DNA from 2 places in the Rhodococcus sp. P1Y genome. Region 2 is predicted to be linked to the other one. Evidence: predicted binding sites of a transcription regulator. Region 2 holds the regulator's gene; the other holds the start of a gene.
The links. Region 2 encodes LexA, which represses DNA repair genes until DNA is damaged. Its sites were predicted from a motif close to CGAACANNTGTTCG; they were not measured.
Positions count from the first base shown of each region.

Region 1: the regulator LexA is predicted to act here: its motif matches at 6,996-7,009, upstream of cofD (2-phospho-L-lactate transferase).

Region 1 covers NZ_CP032762.1:3,009,312-3,020,365, reverse strand. The annotation lists gene D8W71_RS13945 (amino acid permease) at 1-1,138, opposite strand, end outside; gene manA (mannose-6-phosphate isomerase, class I) at 1,267-2,499, opposite strand; gene D8W71_RS13935 (tobH protein) at 2,499-3,608, opposite strand; gene D8W71_RS13930 (phosphomannomutase/phosphoglucomutase) at 3,698-5,065, opposite strand; gene D8W71_RS13925 (DUF3499 domain-containing protein) at 5,244-5,654, opposite strand; gene D8W71_RS13920 (metallopeptidase family protein) at 5,730-6,218, shown strand; gene D8W71_RS13915 (WhiB family transcriptional regulator) at 6,238-6,471, opposite strand; gene cofD (2-phospho-L-lactate transferase) at 7,267-8,235, shown strand; gene D8W71_RS13905 (coenzyme F420-0:L-glutamate ligase) at 8,232-9,617, shown strand; gene D8W71_RS13900 (NUDIX hydrolase) at 9,619-10,188, shown strand; gene D8W71_RS13895 (sugar phosphate nucleotidyltransferase) at 10,324-11,054, opposite strand, start outside.
Region 2 covers NZ_CP032762.1:3,407,809-3,418,862, forward strand. The annotation lists gene D8W71_RS15790 (uracil-xanthine permease family protein) at 1-914, shown strand, start outside; gene D8W71_RS15795 (acyl-CoA dehydrogenase family protein) at 1,050-2,192, shown strand; gene lexA (transcriptional repressor LexA) at 2,293-3,081, opposite strand; gene D8W71_RS15805 (hypothetical protein) at 3,420-3,794, shown strand; gene nrdR (transcriptional regulator NrdR) at 3,906-4,370, shown strand; gene hrpA (ATP-dependent RNA helicase HrpA) at 4,446-8,345, opposite strand; gene D8W71_RS15820 (Pr6Pr family membrane protein) at 8,429-9,091, shown strand; gene D8W71_RS15825 (aminotransferase family protein) at 9,106-10,365, shown strand; gene D8W71_RS15830 (hypothetical protein) at 10,349-10,573, opposite strand; gene D8W71_RS15835 (hypothetical protein) at 10,612-11,054, shown strand, end outside.

The DNA.
Region 1 (11,054 bases), 400 kb from region 2:
TGCCCCTCTTGCCCGTGTGGGCGAGCTTCCTCGGCACGAGTCCGTCCCGCGACATGGCGAACAGCACACGGGTCTGGCCCAGCATCAAGACCATCACCACGGTGGTCAGGCCGGCGAGCGCCCCGAAAGAGATGATGTTCTTCGCCCACGTCAGCCCGTTGAGTTCGAATGCAGTGGCCAAGGTCGAGCTGTCGCCCGCGAGTTCGGTGTAGTTCACCATTCCGGTCAGTACGAGCGTCACGGCCACGTAGAGCACGGTCACGATCAGCAGCGATCCGAGAATGCCGCGCGGTAGCGCCTTCTGCGGCTCCTTCGCTTCCTCGGCAGTGGTGGCGACGACGTCGAACCCGATGAACGCGAAGAAGACCAGGCTCGCGGCGGCCAGCAAGCCGTACCACCCGAACGTGCTACCGCCTGCGCCGGTCACGAACGCGAACAACGACTGGTGGATTCCGTCGGCGGTATCGCCCTCCTGCGCCGGCGGGATGTACGGAGAGTAGTTCTCGGCCTTGATGTAGAACGCGCCGACGATCACGACGAGCAGAACTACTGCGACCTTGATCGCGGTGATGATCAATGACACCCGCGAGGACAGCTTGGTTCCGCTGGCCAAGAGCGCGGTGATGATGACGACGATCAGTAGCGCACCCCAATCCACGTCGACGGAACCGATCGACAGGACGGGCGAGGACGATCCGAGAACTTCACCCAGGTACAGCGACCACCCCTTCGCGACGACCGACGACGCGAGTGCGAACTCCAGAACGAGGTCCCATCCGATGATCCACGCGACGAACTCACCGAATGTCGCGTAGGAGAATGTGTACGCGCTTCCCGCGACCGGAACCGTCGATGCGAATTCTGCGTAGCAGAGCGCGGCAAGGCCGCAGGCCACAGCGGCCAGTACGAATGCCAGCGACACCGAAGGACCGGCGACGTTTCCTGCCGTGCGCGCGGTCAGGGTGAAGATTCCCGCGCCGATAACGACCGCAACGCCGAACACCGTGAGGTCCCAAGACGTGAGTTCCTTACGGAGTTTGGTGTCGGGATCGTCGGTGTCGCGCATGGACTGTTCGACCGACTTCGTTCTGAAGATGCCGGTCTTGGTATCCGACTTCGGTGAGCGTGGGTGTTCCATTATCGAAGATTCCGCCTGTTCAGTCGATCGTGTTCGAGAGCGCGTATCACTACGCCACTCGAACCCCTTCGGTCACACAATATGCTTCCAGCGAGCCAGCGCGAGGAGCCTTGGCAAAACCGCGGAATTCAGCCTGCCAAGGCCCCGACGGTGGCCGAGAAGACCTCGGCGTCACCCCAACGCGCCTCGGCGATCAGAAGGGGGTCGGATGCAGACACCCATACGGCGGCGCCCTGCTCCAATACGTATTCCAACTCGCCGCCACCGATGACGACACGTCCTGCGGTACACAGCAGAATTCGTGGCGAGTCTCCATCGAAGCTCACGGACGCTCCACCGGACAGCACCGACCTCGACAGCTCGAACTCGGGCGCAGGCGTGCGATAGAGAACGGGCCCACCCGACCCGACATCGGGCTCGAGCACCTCGACCTCGGCAGGCTCGAAGTCCAACACCCTCAGAAGTTCCGGCACATCCACATGCTTCGGAGTCAGGCCGCCTCGCAACACGTTGTCGGAGTTTGCCATGACCTCGACGCCGGTTCCCGATAGATACGCATGCAGATTGCCCGCGGCCAGATACAACCCTTGGCCCGGACTCAGAGTGACGCGATTGAGAAGCAACGCCGCGAGAACGCCTGCATCGCCTGGATACGACTCCCCCAGTTCAAGCAAGGTGCGGGCCTCGGCGACGAACCGCCCTCCGTCGTGATGAGCCGTGGTGGACAGGTACCGGATGCAGCCGTCGGCCACAAGTGGAAGCAGAGCATCGAGCGCAGGTCCCGGCAGTGTGATCCACGACGTGAACACCGTTCGCAGACCCGCGTCGTCCGGTTGGTCCGCGAGCAACGACCGGTATCCGGACAACGCACCGACATCGAGGGCGTCGATGAACTCCACGGTCTGCCTCGGGCACCGAAACCCTGCGAGGGCATGGAATTCGGTGAGAGCGACGATCAATTCAGGCTTGTGGGAGGCGTCGCGGTAGTTTCTGACCGGCGAATCGATCGGGACCCGACGCGATTCCTCGCGCGCGAAACCTTCTTTGGCCTGATCCGAACTCGGATGTGCCTGCAGCGACAAAGGTTCGTCGGCGGCAAGGAGTTTCAGCAGAAATGGAAGCCGCCCGCCGTAGACGTGCGCGGTCTCCGCACCGAGTTCCAGGCGCGGATTCTCGTCGATCGCCTCCAGCAACGACTTCGGTGACCCGTCACCGAGCAAATAAGCAGGATCGGCCGGATGCGCACCGAGCCATATCTCGGCCTCGGGGTGCTCCGAGGGCACCGACCGTCGCTGCAACCGCGCAAGCGAGGTTCGAGATCCCCATGCGTACGACCGAACTGCACCGCGCAGTGGTTGCACTATCTACCGCCCATCAGATGTAGATACGCGGCGGCCATCTCCAGCCGCGTCGCCGACAATGCCATCGATTCGAACTCACCGAGCCCCGCTCCGCGACGCGCGCGTTCGGGCGGCTCACCCGGTTCGGCGACACCGGAGACGACGACGTCGACATCGTCCAGAGCCGCGGTGCGTCGCTCGGCCGCCGATGCGGCTGTGGGAGAAGCAATAACGAGGACTCGTACGGCAGCCTCCGGACGCGGCCCGTCCACCTCGTCATCGTGGAAGAACGGATCGTAATCGGCCGGACCCGAGGCTGCGGACCGCGACGCATGCACGACTGCCCGGACGACGTCGGACAATTCACCTGCTGCCGAGACCACTCCTGCCACGCCCAACATCACTTCGCTGCCGTGGCGAGCAATCTCGAGGGCCGTCGAGTCGACGCCGCTGAAGACAATGCGTCGATCGGCCATTCGAACTGCGATCGACTTCGCAGGGTTGTGGAAGACCTCGTGGAGAGGGTGATCTTGGGATGCCTCGTCGTCGAGGGCATCGGCAAGTCGATCGAGATCTGGCAGGAGGGAGCGATATACCCCGTCGGAAACCGCGCCGAGAACACTGACTCCTGCGGCAACGTATCGCATGAGGGTGTTCGGTTCGCGGACTGCAATTCGCGGTGGCAGAAACAGTGCGCGCCCCGCTGCCGCGGCTCGCAGTGGGCCCTCGTCGGGTGTGACCAGAACGGTCTCGGCGCCGCGGCGAACAGCTGCGGCAGTCGACTCGGACAGTCGAGGGTCGCCTGCATCGTCGCCGCACACGACGACCACGTCGAGCGGGCCGACCCATGGCGGCGTACCAGTGGTGAGTACGAGTGGCACGCCGATTCGAGGACCGACGCCTGCGATCAACAGCGACGCCGCACGTTCTGCCCGCCCGCCGCCTGCAACGAACACGACGCTTCGCGGTCGGAGGCCACCGAGGCGATCACCGATGGTGTCGGCGAACGATCCAGCGGTCGCACGAACTTGCGCCCCGGCCAACGCAGCACTTCGTAGCACGCCGTCGGTGTCCGCGGCGACGAGTGCGTCGGCGTCGTCCAGATCGAGAAGAGGCGACAGAGTGGTCATTGGTGAGAAGCCACCGTCCTTCCTTGCCGTCGCGCTCAGCTCACTGCTTCCTGGTGCTCGTATACCCGCGCACACGTCCACTATTCCAGTCAGGCCCGAACCACGCCGAGAATCTCCTCCGTCAGTGCATTCACTTCGGCCGCGGTGCGTGCCTCCACGTTCAAACGCAGCAGAGGCTCGGTGTTCGACGCACGAAGGTTGAACCAGGCGCCGTCCGACAGGTCGACCGTCACGCCATCGAGCCTGTCGGTCGAGACCGTGCGGTCGGCGAACACGTCGAGCACTGCTGCCGTGCGTTCGGCTGCATCAGCAACAGTGGAGTTGATCTCCCCCGACGCGGAGTACGACTCGTACGAGCTCATCAGCTCCGACAGCGGTCGATCCTGTGATCCGAGGGCGGCGAGAACGTGCAGCGCAGCCAACATGCCCGAATCCGCACCCCAGAAGTCTCTGAAGTAGTAATGAGCCGAGTGTTCGCCGCCGAAGATTGCTCCCGTGTCGGCCATCTGCTGCTTGATGAACGAATGTCCGACTCGTGTGCGCACCGGCGTACCGCCGAGCTCGGTCACCAACTCGGGAACAGCCCGAGAGGTGATCAGGTTGTGAATTACCGTCGCGCCCGGCTCCTTCGCCAACTCGCGCTCGGCGACGAGGCCGGTCACCGCCGACGGCGAGACCGGGTCGCCCTTCTCGTCGACCACGAAGCATCGATCGGCATCACCGTCGAACGCAAGGCCGATGTCTGCTCCGGTGTCTCGGACGAACTTCTGCAGATCGACGAGGTTCGCCGGGTCCAACGGATTGGCCTCGTGGTTCGGGAAGGTGCCGTCGAGTTCGAAGTACAGCGGCTCGATCGTCACGGGAAGATCACCGAACACTGCGGGCACAGTGTGCCCGCCCATTCCGTTCCCGGCATCGACGGCGATCTTGACGCCGGACACTTTCGTGAGATCGACCAGGTTGCGCACGAACGAGGCGTACTCGCTCAGCACATCTCGTTCGGTCACCGACCCCGGTTCACCGCTGTACGTGGGGACTCCGGCGACCAGTTCGCTCTTGATGGTGTCGAGACCTGTGTCCTGCCCTACCGGTTTGGCGCCAGCCCGACACAGTTTGATTCCGTTGTACTTCGCCGGATTGTGGCTCGCGGTGAACATCGCACCGGGGCAATCGAGGAATCCGGACGCGAAGTACAGCTGATCGGTCGACGCGAGACCGATGTGCACGACGTCCAACCCTTGCGACGTCACCCCCTCGGCGAACGCTCTCGACAGTTCGGGCGAAGACGCGCGCATGTCGTGGCCGATCGCAACAGTCGTGACTTCAGGACTGCGCACCAGCCGGGCGAACGACGCTCCCACATCACGGACGAACGCGGAATCGATCTGCTCACCCACCACCCCCCGAACGTCGTAGGCCTTGATGACTGCGTTGACGGATTCGGCAGTGCGTGCCACGAACAACTCCTCGGATTCTCGACGGGGTGAGGCATGAGCGCATCGTCTCGCGATGCGTCCTACAAGAATGTGTCACATATGGTCACGGCAGGCGCGACCACGGCACACAGATGTGATTGAAACGATGTCTGCCTCGAACGACAGTGTCACGACGGCAATTCCGCGAGCTGACCTCGAATCAGGCCGTGGGATCGGGAAGCACTCGCAAATGGCCGCGACGCCCGGTTCGAACGGGCGATGCCGGGCGCCTGTCGGCTGCGGCAACCTGCCCCCGGGCGCCTTGACGGCCCGTCGCCCCGCTGTCGCGAGAACGTTCTCCCCGGCCGGCTTCGCGTACGGCTTCCGCCAGGGCGGTGAGATCGTCCTCGTCGGGCGAGGTGGTGGTGAAGCCACCCTCGTAGCGCACCAACTCCCAGCCCTTCGGCGCGGTCGTGGTCGATGCGTGTATTTCGCACAGGTCCCAGGAGTGCGGCTCCTCGACGGTGGCGAGTGGGCCGACTACCGCGGTCGAGTCGGAATAGACATACGTGAGCGTCGCAACAGCCGAACGGTTGCACCCAGGCCTGCAGCATCCACGCAGAGATCTCACACACGAGAGAGTAGCCCCCTGCGCCGACACCGAGCCGCTCGACACACCGCTAGTCCGCCCCGATAACCTCTCGCCATGGCTCGAGGCACTTCGGCACGCAGAACGACCTCCCGATCCGCCGCACGCCGTGGGCGGGGCGTGCGAGGACCGATACTTCCCGTCGGCGTACCAGGGCATCGCTCGCGCGCCGACAGATTCGATCGAGCCGTTCTGGAGGCGTTCGCGCGAATAGATCACCGTTGGCACGACAAGCTGGAGCGACTCGACATCGCCGTCGACGAAGTGCCGAAGATTCGCGCCAAGGATCCCGAGTCGGTCAACTGGCCACCCGAGGTGGTCGCCGAGGGTCCGGTACCACTGTCGCGGCTGGTTCCAGCGGGAATCGACAAGCGCGGAGAAGCGACACGCGCTCGGATCGTATTGTTCCGTCGGCCGCTTGAGCGGCGGGCGAAGCACCGGGACGATTTGGAGGATCTTCTCTACGAGGTGCTCGTGGAACAGGTAGCTACCTACCTGGGCGTCGACGCCGATGTGATCGATCCCGGCATCGACGACGAGAACTGAAAGGTCGGACCGTAGATGGTCAGACGATCCCGCGCTTGAGGCGTCGACGTTCACGCTCGGACAACCCGCCCCAGATGCCGAACCTCTCGTCGTTGGCGAGAGCATATTCGAGGCACTCGTCCTTGACCTCGCAGCCGAGGCAGATCCGCTTTGCTTCGCGCGTCGATCCACCCTTCTCCGGGAAGAAAGCCTCGGGGTCGGTCTGTGCACACAGGGCACGTTCCTGCCACTGATCTTCGATCTCGTCGAACATCTCGTCGAAGCCTGCGATGAGGCTCAGCACTGGGCGGACGGGCTCGCGCATCGGCAGATCTTCGACCGAGCCGTCCTCGGACTCGTCGTCCGAGTCCGGTTCGCCGAGTTCGGCGTCTTCCGCCGCGAAGGCATCGCCGCCGATATCGCGAACGACATATCCGGCGCCGGCATCGACTGGAACGATCCCGGAGTCGACTTCGATCGACCCCCCGGCAGGTTCCTGTTCGACGCGCAGCGACGTGCCCTCGGTTCCCTTCTCGCAGTCGCCTTGTTCCGCGCCTGCTATGGAATCGGTCTGCGGCGCGTCGTCGACTGCGCTGAGGTGAGCCGGGGCCTCGCCCCGTTGTTCACGTGTCGCGTTCTGGTCGTACATCGCTTCCGCCTCCTCACCTTCGAATAGCGCAGATACTGCCGGTCGGTTCCGAACACCTTGCCCCGCGCCGGTATTCGTTGTCATGCCGGAACCCTCGACCTCTAGTACACGTATCCATAAGATGACAAGCCACGAGAAGACAAGCCATGGGAACGCATGTTCGAATCAAGGCCAGCTCCAAGCGAACTCGCTTGAAAACCTTGGAATGACATACATGTGATTAGACACGCCGGAGTGCGCTGAGGTCAAGCCGACGACCTATTTTCCAATACCATCTAGGGCCCAAAAACTGCACCCTCCCCGAATCAGCGGCCATCTTGCGCGTGTCGCGGCGGGAAACTGGCCGTCGAACAGGCGCTGAGCTCGGACAGCAATGGGTGCCCACGCAGCTCTGGAACCGACGGCATAGGCTTTCTACCTGTGAAAGTGACTGTCTTGGTCGGTGGTGTGGGAGGAGCTCGATTCCTCCAGGGTCTCAGAACCCTTTTGGGCGACGACGGTGAGATCACCGCAATCGTCAACGTAGGCGACGACGTGTGGATGCACGGCCTCCGCATCTGTCCCGATCTGGACACGTGCATGTACACACTCGGTGGTGGAATCGACACCGAACGCGGCTGGGGCCGAATAGCGGAGACTTGGCATGCGCGAGACGAACTCGCCGCCTATGGAGCCGATCCGGATTGGTTCGGTCTCGGCGACCGCGACATCGCCACACACCTCATACGTAGCCGAATGCTTCGAGCAGGGTATCCGTTGTCGGCGGTGACGGAGGCACTGTGCAACAGGTGGAAGCCCGGGGTCAGATTGATTCCCGTAACGGACGATCGGAGCGAGACCCATGTGGTCGTGTCCGATCCGGAGGACCCGACGGGCGAAACGCAGCGAGCTATTCACTTCCAAGAGTGGTGGGTTCGCTACCGCGCGCAGATCGAGACACACAGCTTCGCCAACGTCGGTGCGGAGCAGGCGAGTCCGGCGCCCGGTGTACTCGATGCAATCGAGAACGCCGACGCCGTGATCCTCGCGCCGTCCAACCCGGTCGTCAGCGTCGGCGCCGTGCTTGCGGTCCCGGGGATTCGTAGCGCTCTGCGCACCACTCCGGCCAAGGTGGTCGGCCTGTCACCGGTGATAGACGGTAAACCGCTGCGCGGCATGGCCGACGAATGCCTGACGGTCATCGGCGTCGAAACCAGCGCGGAGGCGATCGGACAGCACTACGGTGCACGCTCGGACACCGGCATACTCGACACGTGGTTGATTCATTCGACCGACACTGCGGTGGTTCCAGGAGTGGACGTTCGGAGTGTGCCACTACTGATGACCGACCCGGCTACCACTGCCGAGATGGCTGCCGTTGCACTGCGGTCCGCGGGGCTCGATCTGTGAACACCGAGCCCGCGCACTCGATTGCTGCGTCGCCGTCCGTACCCACCGATCACGCGCCGGGCGGAAGCATCGAAATACTTCCGGTACTCGGCCTTCCCGAGTTTCGTCCCGGTGACGATCTTGCCGCCGCGATCGCCGAACACGCGCCGTGGATTCGCAACGACGACATCCTTGTGGTCACGAGCAAGGCCTTCTCCAAGGTGGAGGGCAGGCTCGTCGACGCACCACTCGATCCCGACGAACGCGACGCAGCACGCAGAGTTCTCGTCGATCAGGAAGCCGTTCGTGTCGTCGCCCGCAAGGGGCGAACCCTCATCACAGAGAACAAGCTCGGCATCGTCCAAGCTGCATCGGGAATCGACGGGTCCAACGTAGACCGCGCCGAACTCGCTTTGTTGCCAATCGATCCCGACGCAAGCGCATCGCGGTTGCGCAGCGCGCTGGCGGCATCTCTCGGCGTCTCGGTCGGCGTCGTCGTCACCGACACGATGGGTAGGGCGTGGCGCGTCGGACAGACCGATGCAGCAATCGGTAGTGCCGGTCTTGCAGTAGTGCACGCGTACGCAGGCGCCGAGGACGGGCAAGGAAACGAGTTGGTCGTAACGGAGGTGGCCGTCGCCGACGAGATCGCTGCCGCAGCCGATCTCGTCAAGGGCAAGCTCGGCGGGGTGCCTGTCGCCGTGGTCCGTGGACTCGCCCCGGTCGACAACGGTTCACGCGCACGAGATCTGGTACGGCCGGGAGAGGACGACCTGTTCTGGCTGGGTACCGCCGAATCCATCGAACGCGGACACCGAGAAGCGCTTCTGCTTCGGCGATCGGTTCGATCTTTCACGGAAGAACCCGTCGGCGAGAGCGACATTCGCGATGCGGTTGCCGAAGCCCTGACCGCACCCGCACCTCATCACACCCGGCCGGTCAGGTTCGTTTGGGTACGCACACCGGCACTTCGTGTTCAGCTACTGAAACTGATGGCCGAGCAATGGCGCAGCGATCTTCGGGAGGACGGTCTCGACGAAGAGCGAATCGATGCCAGAATCGCCCGTGGATCCATTCTCTTCGACGCACCCGAGGTCGTCATCCCGTTCTGTGTGCCGGACGGGGCGCACCGATATCCGGACGAACGGCGCACGCGCGCCGAGGAAACCATGTTCACCGTCGCGGTGGGTGCCGCGGTGCAGGGGCTGCTGGTCTCTCTCGCGGCGCGCGGAATCGGTAGTTGCTGGATAGGTTCGACGATCTTCGCCGCCGATCTCGTGCGCAGCGAACTGGGACTCCGTGCCGACTGGAAAGCCATGGGCGCCATAGCTATCGGCTATCCCGACGAGCCGCTGACGCCGCGCACTCCTGCTGCTGTCGATACTGGGCTGGTGGAGATCTGAGGTGAGTTCGCAGTCGCTGCACAACTCCGCCGTCGCCGCCCTGGAGGGGTGGTCGGTGCGCGAGGACCACGAGGAATCGTTACGTCAGACGATGCTCGCGTTTCTCGCTGCAAGTCCCGACGGTTGCCTTCGCGCCAATGAACCGGGACACATCACTGCATCGTCGCTGGTGCTGACTGCGTCGGGTCGCGAAGTCCTGCTGACGCTTCACCCGAGGGTGGGCCGCTGGATCCAACTCGGTGGACACTGCGAGGAGACGGACGAGACGGTAGTCGATGCGGCATTGCGGGAAGCGCGAGAGGAGTCGGGAATCGACGAGCTCACGATCCATCCCACGCTTCTTTCCGCGCACACGCATCCCATTACGTGTTCGCTCGGTAAGCCGACCCGTCATCTCGACCTGAGATTCCTCGTCCGTGCTGCGCCCGGGTCACGCGCCGTGCGCAGCGAAGAATCGACCGACCTACGGTGGTGGCCGGTCGATTCGCTGCCCGATTCTGCCGAAGTGGAAACGATCGACCATTTGGTCCAGTTGGCGCGCACTAGAGCTGGAGTGGAGCCTGCGGAATGACCATTCGGCTGGAGTGGAGCCTGCGGAATGACCCTCTGACCGGAGTGGAGCCTGCGGAATGACCCTCTGACCGGAGTGGAGCCTGCGGAATGACCCTCTGACCGGAGTGGAGCCTGCGGAATGAGCGGTAGCTGATCAGACGTCGGTGGAGAAGCGAATTCCGCCGTCGGGAAGTTTGACTCCCGGCCAGACCCGAGCTCCGCGCAGGAGTTCGCAGCGTGCGCCGATGTCAGCGCCGTCGCCAATCACTCCGTCTCGTACCAGAGCGCGAGGCCCGATGCGTGCGCCGAATCCGATGATCGACCGTTCGACCACCGCTCCGGCCTCGATCACGGCACCGTCGAACACCACGGCACCGTCGAGCCGTGCGCCCGCACCGATTTCGGCTCCCCGTCCGACGACCGTCCCACCGATCAGCAGCGCCCCTGGAGCCACACCGGCACTCGGGTGGACGAGCGACTCGCCACGCGTTCCGGTCAGTGCCGGTGATGGCGCGATGCCGCGCACGAGGTCGGCAGAGCCTTTGACGAAGTCCTCCGGCGTTCCCATGTCGCGCCAGTATGCGCTGTCGACATGGCCGTAGACGCGCTTGTTCTCAGCAAGCAGCGAGGGGAACACCTCTCGCTCGACCGACACCGGCCGATCCGACGCGATCGTCTCGATGATCTCTCGCTTGAACACGTAGCAGCCGGCGTTGATCTGATCGGTCGGTGGATCCTGCGTCTTCTCCAGGAAAGCAGTGACGCGCCCGTCTTCGTCGGTCGGTACGCATCCGAACGCCCTCGGGTCTCCGACGCGCACGAGGTGCAGCGTGACGTCGGCCTCGGTTCGCTGGTGCGTATCGAGCACGGCCGTCAGGTCGGTTC
Region 2 (11,054 bases):
CAGCAGTCGGATTCGTCGTCAGATTCGCCGGCGGTCGGGTTGTCGAAGCCGTGATGCCACCTGTGGTCACCGGCGCTGTCGTCGTGCTGATCGGATTCAATCTTGCACCCGCTGCGACGACGTCATTCGAGGCTCAACCGCTGGTGGCGGCCGTCACCCTCGTGTCAATACTCGTGATCACTGCCGCAGGTCCCGGGCTACTCGGACGTCTCGGCATTCTTGTCGGAGTGATCATCGGCTGGTTGTTCGCGGCCGTGCTCGGACAGATCGACTCGGCCAAGCTCGACGCCATGCGCGCTGCTGCGTGGATCGGAATCCCGGAGTTCCGTGGGCCCACATTCGAACTGTCGGTCGTACTGATAGCGCTACCCGTTGTCATCGTTCTCGTCGCCGAGAACGTCGGTCACGTCAAAGCGGTGTCCGCCATGACCGGCAAGCCCCTCGACGACTTGGCCGGGGACGCCCTCATCGCGGACGGTCTCGCCACGACACTCGCCGGCGCCGCAGGCGGCTCGGGTACGACGACCTACGCCGAGAACATCGGCGTAATGGCAGCGACTCGGGTGTACTCGACGGCGGCGTACTGGGTCGCGGCAGCAACCGCGATCGTTCTGGCGTTCTCACCCAAGTTCGGTGCTCTCGTGTTCACGGTGCCCAGCGGGGTCATCGGGGGCGCAACGCTGGTGCTCTACGGCTTGATCGGATTGTTGGGCGTGCGCATCTGGACCGACAACAAGGTCGACTTCACCGACCCGGTGAACCTCACCGTGGTTGCAGCAGCGATCGTGGCCGGTATCGGGGACTTGACGCTCCAGGTCGGCTCCATCGAACTGGGCGGAATCGCCTGGGGTTCGGTCGGCATCCTCGTCGGATATCCGGTGTTGCGGGCCCTGAGCCGGAAAGCTACTCGCTAGTACGGTCACCGATCACGCACGGCTCGGTCATCGACTGTGGCCGAGGAGCGGTCGTAGGGTCGAGGGAACGCCATTCTTGTCGGCACGCACCGCCGTGGGCAGCACCGTTCCCGGCAGCACCTCGAAGGAGAAGTAGTGGACCGCACACTGTTCGAAGCCGAGCACGACCTCTTTCGCGAGTCGTATCGCAAGTTTCTCGACCAGCACGTCGCCCCGAACCATGCGAAGTGGGAAGAGCAGAACATCGTCGACCGAGATGTGTGGGTCGAGGCAGGCAAGCAGGGATTCCTCGGTACCGCGGTCCCCGAGGAGTACGGCGGCGGTGGCGTCAAGGACTTCCGCTACAACGCCATTGTCACCGAGGAGACGACCCGTGGTGGGTACAGCGGAATCGGCTTCACACTGCACAACGACGTCGTCGCGCCCTACCTCATCGAGCTGACCAACGAAGAGCAGAAGCAGCGTTGGCTCCCAGGTTTCAGCTCGGGTGAGCTGATCACGGCGATCGCTATGACCGAGCCCGGTACCGGCAGCGACTTGCAGGGCATCAAGACCCGAGCGGTTCGTGACGGTGACGAGTGGGTTCTCAACGGCTCCAAGACGTTCATCACCAACGGAATCAACGCTGACCTGATCATCGTCGTCGCATGTACCGACCCCGAGAAGGGCGCCCAGGGATTCAGCCTGCTGGTCGTCGAGCGCGACATGCCGGGCTTCGAGCGCGGCAGGAACCTCGACAAGATCGGCATGAAGGCTCAGGACACAGCCGAACTCAGTTTCACCGATGTTCGCGTTCCTGCCGCGAACCTGCTCGGCGAAGAGGGCATGGGCTTCATCTACCTGATGCAGAATCTTCCGCAGGAGCGGCTCTCGATTGCCGTCGTCGCAGCCGCCGCGATGGAATCCGCGCTGGAGATGACCATTCAGTACTGCCGTGATCGCAAGGCCTTCGGCAAGTCCATCGGAAAGTTCCAGAACACACGGTTCGTTCTTGCCGAGTTGGCAACCGAGGCGACCGCTACGAGAATCATGGTCGACAAGTTCATCGAACTTCTCAACGCCGGGACGTTGACGGTCCAGGAAGCGGCCATGGCGAAGTGGTGGACGACCGAGAACCAGGTCAAGCTCATCGATCGCTGCCTCCAGTTGCACGGAGGCTACGGCTACATGAAGGAATACCCGATCGCCAAGGCGTACATGGATTCTCGCGTCCAAACGATCTACGGCGGCACGACCGAAATCATGAAGGAGATCATCGGACGCGGTCTCGATCTGTAGTTCGCCGATCTTCGTACAACGGCCCGAAACCTGAAAGGTTTCGGGCCGTTGGCATCGCTTGTCGTCAAAGCAGTGTCTGTCGTCAGAGCATTGTTTGTCGTCAGAGCTTGCGCATTACCGTGACAACCTTGCCGAGGATCGCTGCGTCGTTGCCGGGGATGGGCTCGAACAGCGGGTTGTGCGGCATCAACCACACATCGCCCTTCGTTCGCTTGAACGTTTTGACCGTGGCTTCGCCGTCGATCATCGCGGCCACGATGTCTCCGTTGTCGGCGACGCTCTGCTGGCGTACGACCACCCAGTCGCCGTCGCAGATGGCTGCCTCGATCATGGACTCGCCCACGACTTTCAGCAGGAACAACGAGCCCTGTCCCACGAGTTCGCGCGGAAGCGGGAACACGTCTTCGACCGCTTCCTCGGCGAGGATCGGACCGCCTGCCGCGATACGTCCGAGAACAGGCACGAACGTCGGCGTCGGAAGCTGATCCTCCGCCGTTGCCGATCCGTCCGCCACCGCTGCCGCGTGATCGGCCTGTACCTCGTCGAGGCCGCGGACGTCGACAGCGCGGGGACGGTTCGCGTCGCGGCGAAGGAAGCCCTTGCGCTCGAGCGTGCGGAGTTGATGAGCAACCGACGACGTCGAGGTCAGTCCTACGGCATCCCCGATCTCCCTGATGCTGGGCGGGTACCCGCGTTCGGTGACCGACGCCCTGATGACTTCGAGAACCTTGCGTTGGCGCTCGGTCAGTCCGGCGTTGATGTCGGTGCCCTCGCCCTCGAACGCCTTCGCGGTCGGAACCGCTGCGGGTTTGCCCGCCGACTTCGTTGTCGACTGCCCGGTCGATCTCGGCGCCGATTTCGCCGACCCTGACGAGGTCTCGTCCTTCATTCGTGCGTCCTCCTGCGTCGTACGCGCGTTCGGTTCGGTCTGGACGAGAGTTCTCCGGCCTCGGGCAATGTTCCAGTCTCGGGACGATGTTCCAGTCTCGGGGCCAAGTTCCGGTCTCGGTAGTACCTGTCGAACGCGTGGGGTGGATGTGACGTGTGGTTTCTGACACGAATCTAGCCCGTAAACGCTGTTCGATCAAACATCTGTTCGATCCGTGTCGCACTTTCTGCTGACTTTGTCGGAGTCGCGTGATAGAACTTCGAACAAGCGTTCATCGAACGCCTGATCGAATAACCGATTCGATCGCGTTCGACACGTCCCATCCAGCGGAGGTTCCGATGACCATCACAACCGACCGGCGAGTTGCCCCAGCACTGCGCGCATCGACCGGTAGCCGATCGCGGTCGGCCACGCCCACCCGTCGTCGCGGCACGGTGGAACGTCGCCGATACGTGCTGGATACGGCGGCGCGGCAGGGCGCACACGGGTCGGCCGTCGTTCACGGTTCCCCCGACGCGCAGACCGATCGCGCACATCGTGACGAGAAGATCTCGTGGAGCGCAATGGTCGCGGGTGTCGTTGCGACGGCCGTCGTGATCCTCGGCTTGGTGGCCGTCGCGAATCTACGCGCGGACGCGCTCGACTCGACGCCAGAATCCTCCGGCGCGCCGGTGGCGGTCGTGCAGGGGTTCGATGCCCCGTCTACGCCGTAGCGCGCTGTGCTGGGTGATCGAGGCGCGTTCGTAGGGCTCCGAGTATCCTCGATGCCTGTACCTCTCACGAGTCATTCGAGAGTGTGCAACGGCTACGACGGAGGCGCTTACATGCATTGCCCGTTCTGCAGGCATCCCGATTCCCGCGTGGTGGACTCGCGCGAAGCAGACGAAGGGCAGGCAATTCGGCGACGTCGGTCATGTCCGGAATGCGGTCGACGCTTTACTACCGTCGAAACGGCGGTGTTGGCGGTCGTCAAGCGCAGCGGCGTCACCGAACCCTTCTCCCGGGAGAAGGTCGTCAAGGGAGTTCGACGGGCATGCCAGGGTCGTGACGTAGACAACGACGCGCTGAATTTGCTGTCGCAGCAAGTTGAGGACGCAGTACGCGCCTCGGGTTCTGCCGAGATTCCCAGCCACGAGGTCGGCCTGGCCATCCTCGGGCCGTTGAGGGATCTCGACGAGGTCGCTTACCTTCGGTTTGCATCGGTCTATCGATCTTTCAGTTCTGCGGAAGATTTCGAGAAGGAAATCCACGACCTACGCGTACACCGCGAAACATCCGTCGTCGATTGAGTCACCGCGTCTGAGTCGCGTCTATCGAATCACGACTGTCGAGTCACGCCGATCAAGTCACGTTGTACGGTCACGTTAGCTGCTGCCGGCTGCAGCGATGGCTTTCAGAACGCGCTTCTCGGATACGGGATATGCGGTTCGGACGGTTTGAGCGAACAGTCCGACTCGAAGCTCTTCGATCATCCAGAACACATCGAGCACGGGCTTGCTGCTCTGCCGAGATTCGGGCAAAGATTTCAGGAGTCGGTCGTAGGCGTCGTAGACGCGGTCGAGAACATCCAGACCGGCATTGTCTCTAGCTGCGCTGCTCGGTAGTGAATTCAGTCTTACGGCTGCAGCTTTCAGATACCGCGGAACGTCGGCGAGCCGTGACGAGCCGAATTCGAATACGAATCCGTCGAATACGAGCGCCGCGAGTTGTTCGCGGACGTCGTCGGCCGCGTCACCCTGTTTGCCGTCCAGTTCGGCTTTGAGTTCGAGCGACTCGGTGAGGATCGGGCGAACGAGCGCGAGGAGGCCGGACGTCCGGCTTGTCACTTCGGCGCCGACGGCTTTGGACAACGCGGCGAACGCCTCGGGCGTCCGTACCGGTCCGCCGTGTGCGTCCATCGCTTCGTCGACGGCCGTCTTGCGGCAGTCTTCGAGCAAGTCGTCGATGCTGCCGTACGGATTCTGACCGAGAGCGAGCCGCTCCCGAGTCGGAATGCCCGCGATCAGAGCCTTGGTACCCCGCGGAGCCGATTCGAGCAGCAACCGTCGGGTCCCATCCCTCATCGCGGCCCGTTGACCCGCCGGTGTGCTGAGTACGCGCACCGCTACGCCACCGCTCTCGTGAACGAGCGCCGGATAGCCCGTGACGGTCTGGCCTGCTACCGATTTGGTCACGGTCTCGTCGAGAGTTCCCAGGCTCGATGAGGTCCAGGCAAGGGTCGGTGCCCGTTCGGCACCCCCGACCGCACTTGCTACTTCGCGAGTCACCCTGGTTGCCAGTGATTTTCGCAGCTCTACGAGATCCTTGGCGGAGCCGAGTTGCTTGCCGTCGGTGTCGACGGCGACGAACGTCATCTGCAGGTGTGCTGGTAGGCCGGACACATCGAAGTCGGTCGGGTCGATTCGAGTCGAGCCGAGCCTGGACAGCTCGCGTGCCAAGGCAGTGATCACAGGTTCGGTGCGCGGTTTCATGGATGCGAGCGCTGCCGCAGCGAAGTCAGGGGCAGGAACGACGGTGCGACGCTGTGCCTTCGGCAACAGTTTGATGAGGGTTGCCACCAGTTCGGCGCGCATGCCTGGAACCAGCCAGTCGAAGCCGACCGGCTGGACCTGCGCGAGAAGAGCGATCGGTATGCGCGCGGTCACGCCGTCGGCAGCCGACCCTGGTTCGAACTGATAGGTGAGGGGGAACTGAATTTCCCCTTGCCGCCACGCATCCGGGTAGTCACCGCCGAGTACGGAGGCGGCGTCCGGGTTCACGACGGTCTCGGCGGTGAAGTCGAGCAGGTCGGGGGTGCGTCGCCTGGTCTTCTTCCACCACGTGTCGAAGTGCCGCGCCGACACTGCCTCGGCGGCGATTCGGGCGTCGTAGAAGTCGTACAGCGCATCGTCGTCGACGACGATGTCGCGTCGTCGTGCCCGGTTCTCGAGTTCACCGACGTCTTCGAGCAGCGCGCGATTGCGGTGGAAGAACGGGTGCTGTGTTGTCCACTCGCCCTGAACCAGTGCATGTCTGATGAACAGCTCGCGCGAGGTCTCGGCGTCGATCGAGTGATAGTTCACCGGCCGACCCGTGACGAGGGGGATGCCGTAGAGAGTGACCCGCTCGTATGCCATGGCCGACTGACGCTTCGTCGACCAATGAGGTTCGGAGTAGGTGCGCTTCACCAGATGTGGGGCAAGCTGTTCGGCCCATTCGGGTTCGATCCGAGCGGCCATCCGCCCCCAGAGCCGACCCGTCTCGACGAGTTCGGCAGCCATGACCCACCTGGGTGGCTTCTTGAACAATCCGGACCCGGGGAATACCGCGAAGTGAGTTCCCCGTGCACCGAGGAACTCGCGTTTGTCACCCTCACGCAGCCCTATGTGAGACAGGAGGCCGGCGAGCAGCGACTGGTGCAGCGCCGCCGGGGTGGACGGAGCATCGGGGACGCTCCAGCCGAGGCCTCGTGTGATCTGACGCAGCTGACCGTGCAGATCCTGCCATTCGCGAATGCGGAGGTAGTGAAGGAACTCGCTCTTGCACATGCGCCGGAACTGGTTCGAGGACAGGTCGTTTCGCTGCTCGCGAAGGTACTTCCACAACTCGACGTAGGCAAGGAAGTCGGAGCTCTCCACGGCGAATCTCGCGTGCTTCTCGTCCGCCGCCTGTTGATGCTCGACGGGTCGTTCTCGTACGTCTTGGATCGACAGGGCTGACACCACGACGAGAGCGTCCGCGAGGGCACCGGAGTTGTTGGCCTCGACGAGCATCCTGGCCATGCGGGGATCGACTGGGAGCGACGCCAACTCCCGGCCGATCGGGGTCAACTCCGATTCGCCCGCGGATGTGGCGGGTTTCAGCGCACCGAGTTCTTCGAGGAGACCGATGCCGTCGCGGATACTGCGAGGATCCGGCGGTTCGACGAACGGGAACTGGTCGATCTTGCCGAGGCCGAGAGACGTCATCTGGAGAATGACCGACGCAAGGTTGGTGCGCAGAATTTCCGGTTCGGTGAACTGTGGCCGAGCGTCGAAGTCTTCCTCGGAGTACAGGCGGATACAGATTCCGTCTGCGACGCGCCCGCACCTGCCCGCGCGTTGCCGAGCCGACGCCTGCGAGATCGGTTCGATGGGGAGGCGTTGGACCTTGGTGCGCAGCGAGTAACGCGAGATGCGTGCGGTGCCTGGATCGACGACGTAGCGAATTCCGGGAACGGTCAGCGACGTCTCGGCGACGTTGGTGGACAGCACCACTCGGCGACCCGCGTGCGGGGTGAACACTCGGTGCTGTTCGGCGGCGGACAGCCGTGCGTACAGTGGGACGATCTCGGTTCCACGAAGTTGCTTGTCTCGCAGGGCATCCGCGGTGTCGCGGATCTCGCGCTCACCGGAGAGAAACACCAGGATGTCTCCGTCGCCCTCGCCGATCAGCTCAGCGACGGCGTCGCAGGTCGCGTCGACGGGGTCGAGGTCGATGGTGGTATCGCCTACGTCGACCGTCAGGGGGCGGTAACGCATCTCGACCGGGAAGGTTCGTCCCGAGACTTCGATGACGGGGGCAGACACGCCATCCCGAGCGAAGTGCTTCGCGAATCGTTCCGGATCGATGGTCGCCGAGGTGATGATTACCTTCAAGTCGGGGCGCCGGGGGAGCAGCTGCGCCAGATATCCGAGGATGAAGTCGATGTTCAGGCTTCGTTCGTGCGCTTCGTCGATGATCAGCGTGTCGTACTGACGCAGTATGCGGTCTCGCTGAATCTCGGCGAGCAGAATACCGTCCGTCATCAGCTTCACGAGCGTCGAATCGGAAGATTGATCGGTGAAGCGGACCTTGTATCCGATCGATTCGCCGATCGATTCACCGACTTCCTCGGCGATGCGTTCGGCAACGGTTCTCGCAGCGAGTCGACGGGGCTGAGTGTGTCCGATCGAGCCGCGGATGCCGCGTCCGAGTTCGAGACAGATCTTCGGGATCTGGGTGGTCTTACCGGAACCGGTCTCGCCCGCGACGATCACGACCTGGTTGTTCTGGATTGCCTCTGCGATGTCGTCCTTGCGTTGGCTGACCGGCAGTGCCTCGGGGTATTCGATGGTCGGTACGGCTGCGCGACGGTTGATCAATGCTATTTCCGCGCGCGCAATGTCGCTTTCGACCGCCACGAGGGCATCGGGAGTGCGGGCACGATCGAGTCGCCGGCGCAGTCGATGTTCGTCGCGAATCGAAACAGCGGACGTGCGTGCGAGGAGCGAGCGGCGAAGCTCGGATACCGTTGGAGTAGACATTCTTCGTCAAGGATAATCCGTGTTCGATATCGGGCCCGGTTCGGTTCCCTCCGAAACACCGCTCGCTGTGCAAAAATCCGTTCATGGCTGTCGATTCCGAACGTTCTGCGGTGGCATCCACAGGTGTGACGATCCGAGTTCTCCGGGTGGCTTTCGCTGCGCTCACCGCAGTCGCGCTGTTTGCGATCGTGCGAGACAGCTCGGTCGACCCGACCTTCTCGTACTCGAACTACTTCAGTTACTTCACCGTTCTCAGCAATGTGGGGACCGTGGTGGTCCTCGCTGTCGGTGGACTCCTCGACCCGCAGGGACTAGGCTGGCAACTCGTCCGCGGTGCCGTGACGCTGTATATGGTCATCACCGGCATCATCTACGCGGTCCTGCTGTCCGGAATCGAAGTCGGAATTCATGGGCAGTGGACCAACGACGTCGTACACCGCATCATGCCGGTCGTGATTCTTCTCGACTGGGTTCTGGTGCCTGCGCGCCGGCGGATATCGGAGGCACAGTCACTGGTGTGGCTGGCGTTCCCGCTCGTCTACGGTATCTACACACTGATCAGAGGCCCGTTCGTCGACTGGTATCCATATCCGTTCCTCGATCCTCGCGGTCAGGGCTACGTCGCCCTGCTCATCGGTCTGGTCGTGCTGACGACCGCGTTCGTACTCATGGCACTCGCGGTGAACGCAGTGGGCAGGCTGGGAAGTAGATGGCGATACGGAAGTTCGGCTCCGGCGGGGGAGTGACTAAGCTCCGGTGCATGTCTTCTGCGCCTGAGCCGACGTACGAATCCACTCATTCCGCGCTGTGGCACGGTTTCGCAGACATGGGAGCGGTGAGCAAGAATGGGCCGTTCGTCGTATCCCGAGGTGAGGGCGCCCACATCTGGGATCGTGAGGGCAACAAGTACCTCGATGCCACCGCAGGTCTGTGGTTCACCAACGTCGGGCACGGTCGTACCGAAATCGCGGACGCCGTCGCCGCGCAGCTGTCCTCACTCGCGCACTATTCCAACTTCGGCGACTTCGCATCGGAGCCGACGATGGCGTTGGCCGAGCGACTCGGCGAGATCGCTCCTGTCGCCGGGAGCAAGATCTTCTTCACCTCGGGCGGATCCGACTCCATCGACACCGCAGCCAAGCTCGCCCGACGCTACTGGCACGAGGTAGGCAAGCCCGACAAGACGTTGATCGTCGGACGGCAGAAGGCTTATCACGGTATGCACGTCGCCGGAACCTCGCTTGCGGGCATCCCGGTCAACCACGAGAACTACGGCACGTTGATGCCGGACGCACGGACGGTGGCCTGGGATGATGCGAAGTCGCTGCTGTCGCTGATCGAGGAGATCGGGGCCGACAAGGTTGCTGCGTTCTTCTGCGAGCCCATCATCGGCGCCGGTGGGGTGTATCTCCCTCCCGAGGGTTACCTGCAGGAAGTCCGGCAGATCTGCCGCGACAACGACGTATTGTTCGTCGCGGACGAAGTGGTGACGGGCTTCGGCCGTATCGGCGGTTCATGGTTCGCGTCGACGCGATTCGATCTTCAGCCCGACATCATGACGACCGCCAAGGGTCTCACCTCGGGGTATGTGCCGATGGGCGCAGTCTTCATCGCCCCGCACATCGCCGAGCCCTTCTTCGCCGGGGGTGTCTGGTGGCGCCACGGATACACGTACGGAGGTCATGCGGGCGCCGCCGCAGCAGCCATGGCGACACTCGACATCATGGAGCGCGAAAACCTGCTGCAGGAATCGGCACGCCTGGAATCCTCGTTGCACACACACCTAGCCCCATTGGCCGATCACGACCGTGTGCTCGAGGTTCGCAGCGGTCTCGGAGCAGTGGCAGCGGTCCAACTGAAGGATCCCGCCGAAGCGCTGCCGTTCGTCGGGACACTGCGCAAGCACGGTGTGTCCGGACGCGCTGCAGGTCAAGGCGCGATGCAGATCTCGCCGTCGTTCGTGATGACCGACGCCGAGGTGGAGGAACTCGCCGGACGGATACTCACCGCGCTCGGTTGAATCGGAGCTTCCCGGCGAGCTGTTTGCTTCTCGACACCGGAGGAGCGGGCTCCGGGTCGGCCGCGATCTCCGCGAATCGCGCGTGGAGCTGATCACGCACTTCGTCGGGCGCGTACGCACGGCGTTTACGTTCGGACTTGACCACCAACGCGCCCGTCGCTGCGACTCCGACGACGCCGGCCAGACCGAGAATCTTCCACACCTTCATCACCTCACCGTACTGCGCGCCGAACTAGGCTGACGGGTATGAGTGCATCGACTGTTTCCTTGGACACTGCCGTCGACGCGACACGCACTGGCGACATCTGGATCTTCCGGGGGCACTCGACAGCCGATCGTGCGATCCAGACGTTGACCAACAGTCCCGTCAATCACGTGGGCATGGCCGTCGTCATCGACGACCTACCTCCGCTGATGTGGCACGCCGAACTCGGAAAGACGTTGCAGGACATGTGGACCGGAAACTTCCAGCGTGGTGTGCAATTGCACGACCTGCGGGCTGCGGTTGTGCAGTGGTCGACCAAGTACGAGCAGGAGTGCTGGTTGCGGCAGATCGGCCACGCGGTCACACGTGAGCAGGAAGATGCGTTGATGCGCACCATCGCGCGCATGGACGGGACAGCCTTCCCGACGACAGCGAAGCTGGCAGGACGGTGGTTCAAGGGTCGGGTACCCACCTTCCGCAGAAG